Regions from separate parts of the Mesorhizobium sp. M0664 genome, predicted to be linked through region 1. Evidence: riboswitches for the same ligand, from Rfam matches in the RefSeq annotation. Region 1 holds a riboswitch; the other holds the start of a gene.
What was found. A riboswitch is a leader RNA that binds a small molecule or an ion and turns the genes downstream of it on or off. The one in region 1 is predicted to bind cobalamin.
Positions count from the first base shown of each region.

Region 2: linked by a shared signal. The riboswitch ahead of metE (5-methyltetrahydropteroyltriglutamate--homocysteine S-methyltransferase) and the one ahead of NKI39_RS06330 (CbtB domain-containing protein) in region 1 are both predicted to bind cobalamin.

Region 1 covers NZ_JAMYPW010000003.1:179,926-185,282, forward strand. The annotation lists gene cobO (cob(I)yrinic acid a,c-diamide adenosyltransferase) at 158-775, opposite strand; gene cobU (bifunctional adenosylcobinamide kinase/adenosylcobinamide-phosphate guanylyltransferase) at 777-1,298, opposite strand; gene NKI39_RS06325 (CbtA family protein) at 1,291-2,073, opposite strand; gene NKI39_RS06330 (CbtB domain-containing protein) at 2,089-2,268, opposite strand; cobalamin riboswitch at 2,305-2,502, opposite strand; gene NKI39_RS06335 (SRPBCC family protein) at 2,612-3,019, shown strand; gene NKI39_RS06340 (heparan-alpha-glucosaminide N-acetyltransferase) at 3,238-4,254, shown strand; gene NKI39_RS06345 (methyltransferase family protein) at 4,254-4,760, shown strand; gene NKI39_RS06350 (MerR family transcriptional regulator) at 4,779-5,165, opposite strand; gene mgtE (magnesium transporter) at 5,296-5,357, opposite strand, start outside.
Region 2 covers NZ_JAMYPW010000043.1:3,361-8,717, reverse strand. The annotation lists gene NKI39_RS27060 (dihydrodipicolinate synthase family protein) at 1-79, shown strand, start outside; gene NKI39_RS27055 (FMN-binding negative transcriptional regulator) at 114-308, shown strand; gene metE (5-methyltetrahydropteroyltriglutamate--homocysteine S-methyltransferase) at 407-2,749, opposite strand; cobalamin riboswitch at 2,844-3,044, opposite strand; gene NKI39_RS27045 (hypothetical protein) at 3,462-3,845, shown strand; gene NKI39_RS27040 (helix-turn-helix transcriptional regulator) at 4,162-4,995, opposite strand; partial or broken gene NKI39_RS27035 (MFS transporter) at 5,207-5,357, opposite strand, start outside.

The DNA.
Region 1 (5,357 bases):
CTTGTGGGAGAAGGTGGCCGCGAAGCGGCCGGATGAGGGGTGTTCCAGCTTGGCACCAACAGCGCCCCGGCCAGCACCTCTCAACCGTCTTTGCGCTGCGCGCCAATCCACCTTCTCCCACAAGGGGAGAAGGAAGAAGAGGCGCCAGCAACACCCCTCAGAACTCGATCCCCTGCTGCGCCTTCACGCCGGCGGAGAAGTGGTGCTTGGTCACGCCCATCTCGGTGACCAGATCGGCCGCCTCGACCAATACCGGTTTGGCGTTGCGGCCGGTGACGACGACATGCAGGCCTTCGCGACGCGCCTTCAGCGCCGCGACCACCTTTTCGAGATCGAGGTAGTCGTAGCGCAGCGCGATGTTCAGCTCGTCGAGCACCACGAGGCTGATCGACGGCTCGGCCATCAGCTCCAGCGCTTTCGCCCAGGCAGCCTCGGCCGCCGCGATGTCGCGCTTCAGGTCCTGTGTCTCCCAGGTAAAGCCTTCGCCCATGGCGTGCCAGACGACACGGTCGCCGAAGGCGGCAAAGGCGTCTTTCTCGCCGGTGTGCCATTTGCCCTTGATGAACTGAACGACGCCGACGCGCTTGCCATAGCCGAGCATCCTGAGCGCCAGCCCAAAGGCGGCCGTGGTCTTGCCCTTGCCCGGTCCGGTGTTGACGATCAGCAGCCCCTTCTTGACCGTCTTGGCCGCGACCTCGGCGTCCTGCACCGCCTTGCGCTTGGCCATCTTGGCGCGGTGGCGTTCCTCGTCCTTGGGATCGATAGTATCAGCCATGTCATTTCACCTTGAGCGGCAGCCCCGCCACCATCAAAAGCACGGTGCCGGCAACAGCCGCGACGTCCTGGTTCAGCCGGCCGGCGGCGTCGCGAAACCGTCTTGCCAGCGCATTGTCCGGCACGATGCCCTGGCCGACCTCGTTGGACACCACGAACCACGGCCCACGCGGCCGCGACAGCACATCGGCCAGCCTCCGGCATTCGGCCTCGACATCATGGTCGGCCAGCATATGGTTGGTCAGCCACAGCGTCAGGCAATCGATCAGCACCGGCTGGCCGTCAGGCAGCGCTCCGATCGCGCCGGCAAGGTCGAGCGGCGCATCGATGGTCGTCCAGCCGGCGCCGCGGCGCGAGCGGTGCAGCGCGATGCGCTGGCGCATCTCGTCGTCATAGGCTTGCGCCGTGGCGATATAGCTCCAAGGCGGCGGGCCGACCGTCACCAGGCTCTCGGCATGCGCGCTCTTGCCGGAGCGCGCACCGCCGATGACCAGGGTCAGTGCCCCGGCAGCGCGGTCAGGCAAAGCTGTCGCGCAGGCTGGTCGCCGTGCCCGTGAAGCGTCCGCGCACCACGCCGACGACCGCGCCGAGCACCAGCCAGAACACCAGGTTGGTCAGCGTCACCGCCACCACGAACTGGTGGTGCAGGCCTTCCGGGATCGCCGTCTCGAAGCTATCGGGCTGCGGCGCGCCGACAATATGCGGCGCCACGATCAACGCTACGGCAAGGATCGCCAGCGGCAACGATCTGCGGAAGGCGATAAGGCCGAGCCCGGCGGCGGTCGCCACCACTGTTGCCCACCACCAGATCTGGCGTTGGACAAGGTCGGCCGCCGGCATCGCCGGCAGTTCCGGCGGCAGGCCGAGGCCCGGCGCCAGCGTGAACACGGCAAAGCCGGCAAGCCCCCAGAACAGGCCCTGGCGCCAGTTGCCGATGCCGCCGGCGAATTCCGAAACCGCGATCAGGACCAGCGCAAAGCCGATGCCGGTGACGATATTGGCAACGACGCTGAAGCCGAAGCGCTCGAAACCGTCGGCCGGCGCCCAGCCTTCGTCTTCCGCCGGAGCCATTGCTTCAGCCGGTGCCGGCGCGGCGCTGCTCATAGCCGTCGTGCCCGCGGCGTTTTCGGCCGGTGCCGCAGGTGCCGCGGCATGGTCATGGCCGCCGCCGGCCTGTTCGTAGACTTCCGCCTTCAGGATGAGCGGCACCGTGGCATAGGCTTGCATGCAGGCGAGAGCCACGCCGGCCACAAGCCCTGCGATCGCCGCGATGAACACGACGTTGCGAAACAGTGTCATGATGTCAGCCCCTTGTCAGTGGCAGGGAAAGCCCATCGAATGGCGATAGTCGTGCGCGGCATTGTGGACCGCATCGATATGCGAGAAGCCGACAAAGCCCATGACGAAAATGCCGAGGAATGCAGCAAGCGCCAGCTGCATGAGACGCGACTGCGAGGAGGCGGAAGCGCCGAGCGAAACGGAAGCGGTATTCATGTCTTGTCCTTTCGCCCTCCACCCGAGGGCATAGAAGTCAGTTTCCTGTCGCCGGCAGGTCTCCTGGCTCGCGGATCAGCGCCCTTCCCCACCTTCCCGAAGGCGAACCTTCAGTGGCATATGGAGAGGACTACCGCACACAGTTGCGGGGGCAGCCACGGCATTGGGCAAACAATTTCGCCCGCACCGCATTCCCTCTTGGTTCCAAACGGAACCGACGACATCAGCGACTATAGGCAGAATCGCCGCGCCCGGCAAACCAAATTCCGCCGGATCGTGTGGCGAATGCGCCGCCTCGCCAAGTTCGCAGACCGGCGCCGCGATTGACAATTTTCGCAGCCGGGTGTCGGCTGGCGGATGGGGAGGAAGCCGGCATGCAACCCAGCCCGAACAAGCGATTCCCTACAACGGCCTGACGCGGCCCGAGCCGACGCTGCCGTCAAACAGCCTATTGGGACATCGCAGCCTATCAGCGCGATCTCGAGGCCATCTGGTATCGCAACTGGCTGCTCGTCTGCCGCGACGCGAAGCGCTCGCCGATCCGGCCGCCGATATCGACAACATCGTCGCGTTCGGTACCCAGGTGCTGGAGGAGGATGCTGATATCTGCGAGGTCAACCAGATGGGCCTGCGCTCGATGCGCCACAAGGCCGGCGTGCTGATGCCCGAGGAATACGACTTGCACCGCTTCCACAACTGGGTGCGCGAGCGCCATGCGGCGCTCGCACATCAAAGCGATTTGGGCAGATAACGCCAGGTGACGAAGCCGCAGGCCACCGCCAGCAGCCCGAGCGTCGCGAAAACCGCGCCCAGGCCGAAGAACGCCAGCACGCCGGCCAAAGGCTTTCCGGCTGTGGCCTAAAGCAGCCCTGATGCCGACCGGCGCCAACACGACGCAAGGTCCTGCTTCTTTTGACGGTGGCAACCGTGATAGTCGTCTTGCCGGGGCTGAATCAAGACAGCGAGACCATGAGCATCGACACGCCGACCGCAGCCGTTCAGGATCAACCGAAGTCGAAGCGCATCGCCGTTATCGACATTGCACGCGGCATCGCTTTGCTTGCCATGGCGAGCTATCATTTCACCTGGGACGTCGAATTCTTCGGCTACACCGATCCCGGCCTCACCGCCTTCGGCTGGTGGAAAATCTACGCGCGCTGCATCGCCTCGAGCTTCCTGTTCCTGGTCGGCATCAGCCTCTATCTCGCCCATGGCAAAAAAATCCGCTGGACCGGCTTCTGGAAGCGCTTCGCCATGGTTGCCGGGGCAGCGCTCGCAATATCGCTGGTCACCCGCATCGCCACGCCCGACGGCTTCATCTTCTTCGGCATATTGCATGAGATCGCGCTCGCCAGCCTGCTCGGCCTGGCGTTCCTGCGCCTGCCGGCGCTGCTGACGCTGCTTGTCGCCGTATTCGTCGTCGCTGCGCCTTTCTACCTGCGATCCGAAACGTTCGATCATCCGGCTTTGTGGTGGGTCGGCCTGTCGGCGACCAACCCGCGCTCCAACGACTACGTGCCGCTGCTGCCCTGGTTCGGCGCCGTACTTGCCGGCATCGCGGTTACCAAGCTCGCCGCCACCTCCGGCGCGCTGACGCGGCTGTCGGCATTGGCGCCCGGCCGCTGGGCAAATCCGCTGGTCTTCATCGGCCGGCACAGCCTTGCTTTCTATCTGATCCATCAGCCGGTGCTGATCGGCTCGGTCTGGCTGTTTTCGCAATTCATGCCGGCGCAGGCCGAAACCAGGGAGGTGCGTTTTCTGAAATCCTGCCAGATATCCTGCGAGCAGGCACGCGACACCGAGTTCTGCTCCAGCTATTGTGCCTGCATGCTGGACACTCTCCAGGGCGAAGCCTCGCTTGACCGGCTCTACAGCGACGACCAGTCCCCAGAGTGGAAGGCGCATATTGGCGAGCTCGCCGGCACCTGCACCGCCCCAAACCGAGGCGGCGGAACCGGGAACGCGCTAATCGAGGGAGGACAATAATGAGCGACAGTCACCCGAAACCCATGCAGCAAAATCCTGGGCAGCCGAAGCTGGGGCACATCCCATGGCCGCCGCTGATCTATATCGCTGCCATCATCGTCAGCGTCGCGCTAGGGCTGTTCTATCCGCTGCCGTGGATCGGCGATCTTCTCGGCGACATCCTGTTCGCCGCCGGCCTTGTGGGGTTGGTGGCGGTTGCCGCGCTCTGGTTCACGGCAATCCGCACCATGATCCGCGCCAAGACGACGCTCAACCCGAACGGCGTGCCTGACCATCTGGTGACCACCGGACCCTTCGCCGTCAGCCGCAACCCGATCTACCTCGCCAACACGCTGCTGCTGGTCAGCCTCGCCTTTGTCACTGGGATCGCCTGGTTCCTGCCGCTGGCAGTCATCGCGGCGTTCCTGACGCAGAAGCTGACGATCGAGAGCGAGGAGAAGGTGCTGACGGCCAAATTCGGCAAGAAATACCGGGACTACGCCAAAAGGGTGCGGCGCTGGATTTGAGCCGAGGCTGACACCGGCTTAGGTGGTGACGCCGAGCTCCACCAGCCGCTCGACGCAGGATTCCTCGGCCTGGTCGAGCTCTGCCAGGGTCTCTTCGAGGTCGCGGCGTTTCTGGCGAAGATCCTCGCGCTTTTCCTCGATGCGCTTGATCATCAGTTTGAGCTGGCCTACCTCGCCGGGCGGCTCCCTGTACATCTGGATGATCTCGCGGATCTCGTTGATCGAGAAGCCGAGTCTTTTTCCCCGCATGATCTGGCGGATGAGATGCCGGTCCGACGGACGGAACAGCCGCGTGCGGCCGCGTCTTACCGGCTGCACCAGCCCTTCGTCCTCATAGAAGCGCAACGTCCGCGTCGACACGTCGAATTCGCGGGTCAGCTCCGTGATCGAATAATATTCCCGCATCGTCACTCCAATGCCCCGGCCACGCCGCGAGTTCCAACTGGCCGGCGCCGAGGCGCGTACCAGAATCGGCGGGCAAGGCACCTTTCAAAGCCTCGCATGGCATTTACGTAAAAGTCAATTGAGGTGACGTTCAGCGCACGCCGAACCACCATGTGGCGAGCCCGAGAAAGGCAAAGAAACCGACGACATCGG
Region 2 (5,357 bases), on a different contig from region 1:
CATCCTGCCTCTGCCCTCAGCAGCGAAGCGCCAGATCGCCGCCGCGTTGGAACGCTTGCCATCGGATGCCAGCCGGTGAACAGCGAACCCGGCGGCCAGTGAAAGGAACTGTCATGTATTTACCCGCTCATTTCGATGAACCGAGCCGAGAAGTCCTTTACGAACTGATCGAGAACAACGCACTCGGCGTGCTGATAACCATGGCTGGAGCGGTCTCGACGCCAATCACACAGGGAGAAAACGGTTCCCTTTATTCCTGCGCGATTAGTACACGTGCCGAAGGAAAGTGCACTTTCTCGCTCGAGTGACTTATTTCAAAGGATGTGATCGCGTTTTGGCACATTCACGGCCCACATGCGGCAGCCGCTAACTCACCACATGGTGAGCAACCAGGAAACCTTCCGGCCTACACTTTCTCCCGGAGCGCGCGTGCTGCAGCAACCATGTTCATGAGGGCAGGGCGGACCTCCTCCCACTTGCGGGTTTTGAGGCCACAGTCCGGGTTTACCCACAGTTGGGCATCGGACAGTCGCTCGCGGGCAAGCATGACGAGATCCGAAATCTCGCCGACTTCCGGGACCCGTGGTGAGTGAATGTCGTAGACTCCGGGCCCGATTTCATTCGGATATTTGGAGCTCGTGAAGGCGTCCAGCAGTTCCATTTTCGAGCGCGACGTCTCAATCGAAATGACATCCGCATCCATTTCAGCGATCGCGTCGATGATCTCGTTGAACTCCGAATAGCACATGTGGGTATGGATTTGAGTCGCGTCCTTTACACCCGTTGAAGCGATCCGGAAGCATTCGACAGCCCAGTCGAGATAGTCGTTCCAATCAGACTGGCGCAGTGGCAATCCTTCGCGAAACGCGGCCTCATCGATCTGGATCATCCTTGCGCCGGACCATTCGAGATCCGTCACTTCGTCGCGGATGGCGAGCGCGATCTGGCGGCATGCTTCGGAGCGGGGTACGTCGTCGCGAACAAATGACCAGTTGAGAATGGTCACTGGGCCGGTGAGCATTCCCTTCACAGGGTTTTCCGTAAGCGACTGGGCGAACTGCCACCAGCGCAGCGTCATCGGATTGGGTCTCGATACGTCGCCGAAGATGATGGGGGGGCGCACGTAACGCGACCCATAGCTCTGCACCCAGGCATGCTGGGTGAAGGCGAAGCCGGACAGCTGCTCGCCGAAATGCTGTACCATGTCGTTTCGTTCGAACTCACCGTGCACCAGCACGTCCAGCCCGATCTCTTCCTGCCAGCGAATTGCAGCCTCGATCTCCTTCTTCAGGAAGGTCTCGTAGTCGACATAGCTCAGCTGGCCCTTCGCATGAGCGGCCCGCGCCCTGCGTACCTGCGGCGTCTGCGGGAAGGACCCGATGGTCGTCGTCGGGAACGGCGGCAGCCCGAGCGTGCCGGCCTGGACTCTGGAGCGCTCGGCAAAAGCGCTCTCTCGTCGCTTCATGCTGTCGTCAATGCTGGCGATCCGCCCCTCAACCAGCGGGTCATGGATCTTCGTGGATGTCACGCGAGTGGCGGCAGCCTCGGCAGACGCTTTCAACGCGCCTGCCACCGCATCCCTGCCTTGGGACAGGGCCCGGGCAAGCAACACCAACTCGTCGGTCTTCTGGGCCGCGAAGGCGAGCCACGACCTGATGTCCGCGTCGAGTTCCGTCTCCATGCGGAGGTCGATCGGCACATGCAGCATCGAGCAAGAAGGCGCGATCTCGACGCGGTCCAAGGGCCAGCCGGCGACGATCGGTTTGATGCGGTCGAGAATGGCGGGCAGGTTCGCACGCCAGACGTTGCGGCCATCGATCAAGCCAAGCGAGAGCACCAGATCCTTCGGTGCGAGCCGACCCACCGTTTCCAGCTGCTCGGGAGCGCGCACGAGATCAATATGCAGCCCGGCCAGGGGCAGAGAAACCGCGGTTTCGAGATTGTCTCCCAGCGGCCCGAAATAGGCAGCCAGCATGATCTTCAACTCGGGCGCGGCTTTTGACAGCTGGCCATAGGCGAATTCGAACGCAGCTCGTTCGTTCGGGTTCAGATCGAGGACAAGCGCTGGCTCATCGATCTGCACCCAATCGGCACCCGACAGCTTCAAGCTCCGCAGGAGTTGCTCGTAGACGGGCAGAAGCCGTGGTAGGAGCGCGATGGGATCGAAGCCGGCAGGCGATTTAGCCAGCTTGAGGAAGGTGACCGGTCCAAGGATGACTGGGCGTGTGTGAATGCCGAGGGCTTTAGCCTCGAGGAAGTAATCAACCGGCTTCGTCGACGAAAGAGCGAACGTCTGATCATCGTCTAGTTCCGGCACAATGTAGTGATAGTTGGTGTCAAACCACTTGGTCATTTCCATCGCGGTTACGCCAGGCCGATGAGCCGCATGCTGGTGACCACCGTGCCCACAATCCTCCGTCTGACCTTGGTTGCCGCGCGCCATAGCGAAGTAGATGTCGAGTGGGACCTCGCCGCCATTCCAGCCGTAACGGGACGGAAGGGCGCCGACCATGGCTGCGGTGTCGAGCACATGGTCGTAAAGCGAGAAGTCGTTCGACGGGATTTTCGACACGCCGCGATCGCGTTGCTCCTCCCAGCTAGCGGCACGGAGCGCCTTCGCCGTCGTGAGAAGGTCGGCAGCGGACGATTTTCCGGACCAGTAGCTTTCAAGCGCGAATTTCAGTTCTCGCCGACGACCGAAGCGGGGCACGCCGAGCGTTGCTACAGGAATTTGCTGAGAGACAGTCATGCATACCCCGATGGTTGGGGCGTCGGTGACAAGGAAGGCGCTAGCAGGCCGGCACGAACGCCAGGCTGCAGCGGCCATCGAGACACCCCGCCCGTGGACGTAATTCGCCGTGGCAGGTCTCCTGGCTCGCGGGGTCATAGCCTCTACCCGTCTTCCCAAGGCTATTCGCCTCAGTGACATGAGTGGGGTTGGCTCGCCGCTAACAGTTGCGGGGGCAGCGCCGGCATCGCACCGGCTTCCCTCTTAGCTCCGCTGCGGCAGCGCCGTACGGAGAACCACGACACGGGAGACAATTACCGCAGTTCGCTTCTTTGTCAACGTCGCATAAAGAAATGTTTATGTCGTTATGTTAAATTTCCGTTGGCATGTTGCCAAAGGTCGCCTTGAAAGCGAAACTATGGAAGCCTTGAGCGGCCGGTAAATCAAAGCAATAACGCACAGCGGTCCAGGAGGATAGGAGTTCGTCGGCTGCCGGCGGCAAACTACCGGCAAGCGCCGTGGTGCTGCTTCCCGCATCATGCGAACGCCACCTCGGCGTCGAACTTCGGCTCCGAGCTTCCGACCGCTTCGTTGGTGATCTGCTCGCGACCACATCCGGCTCAATGGCGAGGCTGTTGCCCATGTGGAAACTGTTGGCCGTGATGCCCTCGGTGATACGACACAACGATTTCGGGGGGAGCACCCGAGGCCCGGCGCAGCGGCCTGTTACGAAGTGATCGAGGCCAATGTCTCGAACTGCGTGTTCGCAGCCCACCGGCTCAAGGTAACCCGGCTCAAACCACCGGGCCAGCTCAAGTCCTGTCCAAATGGGCCTGAGCGGCAAATCGTCGTGCACGGGCACGGTTTGGCGTTCGATCTTGTGATGCGTCTTGGGCGGACAATCGCCACGGTGCAGCGCGCAGAAGCGGTTCCCCAATTGGAAGCCGAGGGCGGTGAGGGCAAGCCAGCGCCACGGGCGGAGGGGGACTTGGACCTGTTTGCCCTGCTGGACCACAAGTTCGCGACACAGGGCCTCAAGGAGAAGACCAAGAGTGATTGCGCGGGACCTCGCCAAATCATCAAAAGCAGCGGGCAGTCAAAGTTCGGCGCCGATTGACATGGAGATAGCCATCGCGGCGGACCCCCAGGCGGACCGCAAGCCGGAATACAACCGGGTGCAGGCGGCCAAGCTCGTCCACAAGATGGCGTCGGGCATATACCGGCGATGGGAGAGCGGACCGTGGAGTGCAGGAACTTCACGCCTATCCACGCTCCCGTGGACGTGTCCTGCGGCACATCGGCAGCGATATTGAGGAGGCAGTTGAGCTTCTGGTCGAGCACTCTTACCTGCCACTACCTACGCTTAACGTCATCTCGTACTGAAAACGCACCACGCAAGGTCGAGATGTAACATGCGCCCTTCGTGGATGGTTCTAAGCTTCCTCGGGCGCGGTCAATCTGTGATAACGGTCGCTTGGAACCTCCATCACCGCGACGCGATCAAGGTTGGCGTATCGCGCTCGGTAGTAACCTTCTTCCTCCACTTCGGCGAAACTACACTGGGGAACGTCAAAGGTCGCAGCTTCCAATCCGAAGAAAGTCGTAGCGGTTTCTTCATCCAAGAAGTTCCACTCATCTTCTCCGTCGTCATATGTGACGCGAACATAGGAGGCCATGCGCACGGCTTCCTGATCACCCATCTCTGCGATGATGGCATCGCATTCTTTCTTCAGCTTTCCTGAAACCTCACCCTTATCCCAGTCATCCAAAGCCCGATAGATTTCTGGATGATAATACTCTGGCATCTCCTCTACATCGTCACCGATAAGCTCAATGGTGCGGACATATTGCGGATTTATCAAGAGTATTTTGTTGTCAAGGCTCCAACAATACAGCCATGGCCTGCTTGTGTTATTTCTACGAAGATTATGAAGTTCCTTCAATTGACGTAAAATCGATTCACGCGCCTTTTCATCGATAGGATATTGGCGGCTGCCAACAGTCGTCTTGATTCTGAGCGTGCCGTATCGCGTTTCGGCATCGGCAATTGCAAACGGGCTCGTGCGCCACTCCTCGACATCAATCTTCCAGCCCAGCAGCTCCTCGACCGTGCATTTCAACGTGAGACAAAGGTCCTTGATCTGCTCGACGTTCAACTGCGTTTTGCCTGTTTCCCAACGGGCCACAGTCTGTTGCGTCGTTGCCATCTGCTCTGCCAAATCTTTTTGAGTCATGCCCAGTCGAACCCTAAGCTCTTTCATGTTCATAACTCACCTCGCGTGTTCAACACACGCATTGTGGATGAATTAATCTAACACGTCAAGCGTGTTCAAAAATCGCAGCATGTGTTTTTAGGGCGTCTTCGAGGCTCCCGCAGCCGTTCGTGACCACTTGCGCAAGACACAGGGCTGGTACACAGCACGAACGGGCGATCAAAAATTACTGCTGAATTCAGATAATTATTGTGGGCGAGTCTGGATCTCTCTGATCGACACGATAGTCGACCATCACCATGATCGGACCGCTCGTGGCCGCAGGTCAAGTTGCAGCGTCGGTTCGCTGAACTTGTTGGTAGGATCCAGATTGAGCGTTTCAAAATCCGGCTGACGCAGAAGGATGCCCATCAGTC